2 regions of the Taylorella equigenitalis ATCC 35865 genome follow, and region 1 is predicted to be linked to the other one. Evidence: predicted binding sites of a transcription regulator. Region 1 holds the regulator's gene; the other holds the start of a gene.
What was found. The regulator NrdR, encoded in region 1, represses ribonucleotide reductase genes. The targets are predictions, from matches to a motif close to CACNANATNTNGTG.

Region 1 (3,435 bases):
TTTGACCGTATGCACGCTTTCCAAGCGTGTGCCTTAAGCCACTCGGCCACCGATCCTAAATTAAGCTGATAATTTTACAATATTAATTCCTTGAGTCAACAATCCTACGTACATATCTAGCAATAGTATCAATTTCGATATTAACCTTATCCCCTCCTTTCAAATACTGCAAAGTTGTGTTTTGAAAAGTATAAGGAATAACGTTTAGGCTAATTATGCACCCTTCCGAAATCATGTCATCCGAATGAGGATCCTCAGGTGAAAACGCATCAGTAACATTATTAATGGTCATACTAACACCATCGATAGCTACTGACCCTTTGTACGCCATAAAGATCGCTAACTCCTTAGGAATAAGAACTTCAATCACATGAGATTCCCCTTCCTTGCTGATTGACATAACACGCCCAACTCCATCCACATGTCCAGAAACTAAATGTCCATCAAGAGTATCCCCCAATCTCATAGCCCCTTCAAGATTAGCGTAACCCACCTCATCTAGACCACAAGTTTTTGACAAACTTTCAGCCGATACATCAACCTCAAAACCCGCATCATCTAGGTTCACTATAGTCATGCAAGCCCCATTGACAGCAATAGAGTCCCCTATCTTAAACTTAGACATATCTAAATTTCCTTTGGCAATGCGTAGTCGCACACCCACTTCAAGATTAGAAACAGATTCAATATTTCCCACTGTTTGAATTATGCCTGTAAACATAACACCATCTCCTTTAAAGAATTTAACAATGTTCCCCAAGATTCCGTGTTACGAATTCGAAGGCGAACATTATTTTTAATCGATTTAATATCAAAAATTTCCAGTTTGTTATCTACTGGAATAGATTCTACTTCTTTAATATTAAAGGGAGAATTACAATTACCCAAAACTAAAGGTGCTTGATACCACAACAACTCATCGATTAATCCAGCTTCATAAAAAGAAGTATTCAATCCACTACCTGCCTCCAAATGGATTTCATTCACCTGAAGAGAATTTAGAAACTCTAAAAGCTCGGACAGATTTAATTTTCCATCATCTAAACAACCCAATCCGACAAGTTCAATATTTTCAGACAAGTCAACTAGGCCCAAATCCTGTACCTTTGCCATTTCTCCAAAAACATACACCTTGGGATTAGAAAAAATACTCAATTTAGGCTTAGTAATAATGTTAAGCTCCCTATCAACAATACCTATCAACGGAGCTCTTGGTGTATTGAAGTGTCTAACATTTAATTTTGGATTATCCGCTAAAACAGTACCCGCACCCGTAAGAACAATGCTACTTCTAGCTCTCCAGTAATGACCGTCGTTACGCGATTCTTCGCAAGTTATCCACTTAGATTGACCATTAGTTAGTGAAATTCGACCATCAAGCGAACTAGCAATTTTAGTCCTTACCCATGGAGTACCCCTAATCATCCTAGAAAAAAACCCTAAATTTAACTCAAGGACCTCTTCAAGCATAAAACCTACTTCAACCTTAATTCCATTAGAGCGCAGAATACGAATACCATTGCCACCAACAATAGGATTGGGATCTGGACTTGCAATCACAACATGCTTTATTCCATTAGAAATTAAAGCATCTGTACACGGAGGTGTGCGACCAAAATGACTACAAGGCTCTAAAGTAACGTAAAGAATTGCATCCGCTATCAAATCCTCATGCCCACGCATCCTTGCATCCTTTAGAGCCATAATCTCGGCGTGATGAGAACCTGCTATTTGCGTTGCCCCTTCTCCAATTATCTCGTCGTTATGGACTATAACGCATCCCACGCACGGGTTTGGATCTGGCAAAAAACGAGTTTTTAGAGATGCTTCATAGGCCAAACGCATAAAGTGATTATGCTTATTTTTCATCGCCTAAAAGTTCTTTTATAGTAATTACGAATTGATCTATATCCTCGAAACTTTGATATACCGAGGCAAATCGCACGTATGCAACTGGGTCTAGTGATTTTAATTCTTTCATTACGACCTGACCAATATCGTATGATTGGACCTCTTTATCGGGGAAGTTTAAAAAATGCTCTTGAACTCGTGATACGGCATTATCCAAATCATCCCTTGATACTGGTCTTTTACGAAGAGCAACACTCATGCTTGAGCGAACCTTGTTGATATCGAACTCCATGCGAACACCATTTTTCTTTACGACTGTTGGCAATGAGAGTTCGATTTTTTCGTAGGTTGTATATCGCTTATCGCATTTTAAACAACGCCGTCTGCGCTTAATTGATAGACCATCATCTGATGATCTCGAGTCTAATACTTGACTTTCACAATGAGAGCAGAACGGACATTTCATCGATTATTTGTACACAGGAAATTTAGAGGTTAAGGCTAAAACTTTTTCCCGTACAGAAAGAATATTAGCTTCATCCTCAGGATTATCTAAAACGTCTGCGATTAAGTTAGCAGTCAGCTCCATCTCAGCTTCCTTAAAGCCTCTTGTAGTCATAGCTGGTGTTCCTAGTCGAATACCACTAGTTACAAATGGAGTTTCTGGGTCATTAGGTATAGAGTTTTTATTGCATGTTATGTACGCATCGCCTAAAACTTTTTCGGCAAGTTTTCCTGTAATACCCTTTGTTCTTAAATCTATAAGCATCACATGGCTTTCTGTACGTCCTGAAACTACACGCAACCCTCGCTTTTGCAATGTTTTAGCTAAAACAACTGCATTTTTAACAATTTGTGCTGCATACTCCTTAAATTCAGGCTCTAAAGCTTCTTTAAATGCAACCGCTTTACCAGCTATGACATGCATCAATGGACCGCCTTGAATTCCTGGGAATATAGCGGAATTAATCATCTTCGCATGTTGTTCTTTCATCATAATCACACCACCACGAGGACCACGAAGGGATTTATGTGTAGTAGAAGTAACAAAATCAGCAAATGGTACAGGATTTGGATATTGATCTCCAACTACCAAACCTGAATAGTGGGCAATGTCAACCATAAAATATGCCCCCACATCTTTAGCTATTTTTGAAATTCTCTCGAAGTCAATTCGGAGTGAATATGCTGATGCACCCGCAACTATAAGTTTAGGATTGTGTTCTTTAGCTAGTTTTTCTAAAGCTTCGTAGTCGATAGCTTCATCCTGATTCAAACCATACGGGATAAAGTTATAAAGCTTACCTGAGAGATTAACAGGTGAACCGTGAGTCAAATGTCCACCTTCATTAAGATTTAATCCAAGAACGGTATCACCAGGTTTTAGTACGGCAAAGTATACGGCTTGATTTGCTTGTGATCCTGAATTTGGCTGTACATTAGCAGCTTCGGCACCGAATAATTTTTTCAAACGATCGATAGCTAACTGTTCAACCTCATCAACGAACTCACATCCGCCGTAATATCTTTTACCAGGATATCCCTCAGCATATTTGTTTGTTAATTGTGAACCTTGAGCCTGCA
Region 2 (3,435 bases), 540 kb from region 1:
TCAACCCATACTTAACTATATCAACCCTTAAAGTATCCCAATCTAAACGCAATGGCTCCTTACAAAAATCATCAACTGATTTTTTATAAGTATCAATTGGTAAGACACCTTGAGAATATTTGGTTTCATCAAAAGCTGGACACGGTCCAAATTCTTTAGCTAAATTCATTGAAGCCTTTAGCAAGTAATACTGAATAGCTTCAAAAGTCTGGTGTGTGATAGCATTGCCACTACCATCAGAATATTTTGCTCCATTTTTTGCTAGGTAGTATGCGAAATTTATAACTCCAACCCCAAGCGAACGACGGTTCATAGTACTAATTTGAGCAGCTTTAATCGGATAATCTTGATAATCAAGAAGTGCATCTAATGCACGCACAACAAGGTCAGCTAAATGTTCTAACTCATCTAAACTGTCGATGGCACCTAGATTAAAAGCTGATAAAGTGCAAAGTGCAATCTCACCTTTTGGATCATTAATATCATCCAAAGGTTTAGTTGGCAATGTAATCTCCAAGCATAGATTGCTTTGTCTTATAGGTGCTTTTTTAGGGTCAAAAGCTCCATGTGTATTGCAATGATCTACGTTTTGTATGTAGATACGACCAGTACTAGCCCTCTCCTGCATAAGCATAGAAAATAAATCATTCGACTTAACTTGACGCTTCCTGATACTAGGGTCCTGTTCATATTTAGTATATAGTTGCTCAAATGTATCTTGATCCTCAAAAAATGCATCATAAAGACCAGGTACATCGGAAGGAGAAAATAAAGTAATGTTCTGACCTTTCACAAGCCTTTCATACATAAGACGGTTTAGCTGCACCCCATAATCCATGTGACGCACACGATTAGCTTCTACACCCCTATTATTTTTAAGAACAAGAAGCGATTCCACTTCCAAATGCCAAATAGGATAGAATAAAGTCGCTGCTCCACCACGTACTCCCCCTTGAGAGCAACACTTTACAGCCGTTTGGAAATGCTTATAAAAAGGAATACAACCAGTATGCCTAGCTTCTCCACCTCGAATTGGACTCCCTTCAGCACGAATTCGCCCTGCATTAATCCCAATACCAGCTCTCTGAGAAACATATCTAACAATCGCAGAACTTGTAGCATTAATCGAATCCAAACTATCACCACATTCAATCAAAACGCATGAGCTAAATTGACGAGTTGGAGTTCTGACACCAGCCATAATTGGGGTTGGCAATGAAATCTTAAAAGTTGAAGTCGCATCGTAGAATTCTCTTATGTACTTTAAACGAACATCCTTAGGATACTTAGCAAATAAGCATGCTGCTACGAGCACATATAAAAACTGAGGTGTCTCGTAAATCTCTCCACTAACACGATTTTGAACTAAATATTTTCCCTGCATCTGCATAACAGCCACATACGAGAAATCCCAATCTCTGTCATGCACTAAGTAGCTGTTCATCTCTTCAAATTCATCTTTTGAGTAATCTGAAATTATATTTTTGTCGTAAACACCCTTTTGAATTAAGGATGATACATGGTCATACAAATGGGGTGGAACATGATCACCATAAGCTTTTTTTCTGATATTTATCATCGCAAGTCTAGCCGCTAAATACTGATAATCAGGTGTATCCGTGGAAATTAAATCAGCAGCTGCTTTAATGATTGTTTCTTGTATATCTTGAGTTTGAATACCATCATAAAATTGAATTTGAGAATTAAGTTCAACTTGTGATGTAGAGACATTATCCAGGCCATTTGCGGCCCAATCGATTACACGATGGATTTTTTCAAGGTCTAACGGCTCAGATCGGCCATCACGCTTGATAACAGAGATGGTATTAGTGTTCATATAAAGTCCAGCAAAGATTTACAGGACTAAATATAGACTCTTGTTAAAATCTATATTTAGTAATGTTTATATGCCCAAGGCACAATATATAGTATCTAATTAAATAAATAACTACAAGAAAATGCCTACGTGTTATACATCGTTAAGAATTAGGATTTAACTTGCTATCAACAATTTCTACTAGAGAATATTTTTTTTAGTTTTGTTGATTTTCATCAACAAATTTCATCTAAGTTATTTTATAAAAAAGGAGCAAAAGCTTCGCCTATTATTGAAATATCATTTCTCTTAAGTAAGTCAGGATTAGATAATATCTGTCTAAATTTTCTTGCACCTTTTAAACCATTCATAAATCCAAGAACAGGATTAACAACCTCTCTTAGACTGCCACCATTTTCTATGTTTTTTTTAGCATAACCAATTAAAGCATCTCTTATAAATGTAAAGTTTGGAGGTTCAGACCTTTCAAATTCTGTAGTGGCAATATTCATAAACGCACGTGGTTCATGCCAAGCTAATCTACCCAGCATTATCCCATCAAACTCCTCTAATAGCTGCATAGCCAATTCATAATTTGATATTCCTCCATTGATTACAAAATTTGCATCTGGAAAATCAGCTTTCAGCCTAGAGACATAGTCATATTTAAGTGGAGGAATAGAACGATTATCCTTAGGACTCAATCCTTTAAGAAACGCATTTCTAGCATGTGTAATAAATAGACGACATCCGACATCATATAGCTTACTTACGAAATGGTATACGAATTCATAATCATTATGATCATCAACTCCAAGACGGTGTTTAATAGAGATTGGTACTGTGGTGCACTCGTTCATTGCCACCCAGCAATCGGCAACCAAATCAGGCTCGAGCATTAAGCATGCACCAAATGATCCCTTCTGAACTCTATCTGACGGGCATCCACAATTTAAGTTTATTTCGTCATATCCCCATTCTTCACCTAGCTTTGAACAGTAAGCTAAATCCTTGGGTTCTGCTCCTCCAAGTTGCAATGCAACTGGGTGCTCCTCAACATTAAAGTCTAAATGACGAGGCACATCTCCAAATATTAATGCACCAGTAGTGACCATTTCAGTAAAAAGCAGGGCTTCGGGAGAAAGCAATCTATGAAAAAAACGGCAATGTTTATCAGTGACATCAAGCATAGGGGCTACAGATACCCTTCTGCCTCTGTTAAGTTTTTGATCTATCATTTTCTAATGTCTACTGCCTTGTACCCTCGTCTTTCATCAATTTTTTTAATCTCAGAAAGTTTACGAAGTAGGTCTGACTTATACACCAAGCCAACTAGCTTAGGTTTTTCACTATTATCAACGACTGGAAGCCTTTCACCGTTATAAGAAAAAAAGCTATTTTGAACTTCATCCAAACCCATATCCAGTTTGAGGGGGTCCACAAAACTTCTTTGAATAAAGTCTGCAGGTATCGGCTCATCAAGGGGACTGCTAGACATTATGCCTTGAGTTATGTTTTTATTAGTTAGAATTCCTAAATATTCACGATCTTGAGAAATAACAAAAAGATTTTTTACTCCAGTGTTTGCAAAAATAGCCAAAGCCTCTCTTAATGTTTGA

Region 2: nrdA (class 1a ribonucleoside-diphosphate reductase subunit alpha) is a predicted target of NrdR. The motif match lies at 1,918-1,931, and genes of this name have one in related genera.

The regions. Positions count from the first base shown of each region.
Region 1 covers NC_018108.1:1,491,417-1,494,851, forward strand. Annotated here, with positions in the region: tRNA gene KUI_RS06850 (tRNA-Ser) at 1-56, opposite strand, end outside; gene KUI_RS06855 (riboflavin synthase) at 83-721, opposite strand; gene ribD (bifunctional diaminohydroxyphosphoribosylaminopyrimidine deaminase/5-amino-6-(5-phosphoribosylamino)uracil reductase RibD) at 706-1,869, opposite strand; gene nrdR (transcriptional regulator NrdR) at 1,859-2,317, opposite strand; gene glyA (serine hydroxymethyltransferase) at 2,321-3,435, opposite strand, start outside.
Region 2 covers NC_018108.1:956,335-959,769, forward strand. Annotated here, with positions in the region: gene nrdA (class 1a ribonucleoside-diphosphate reductase subunit alpha) at 1-1,837, opposite strand, end outside; gene dusA (tRNA dihydrouridine(20/20a) synthase DusA) at 2,077-3,054, opposite strand; gene KUI_RS04385 (chloride channel protein) at 3,051-3,435, opposite strand, start outside.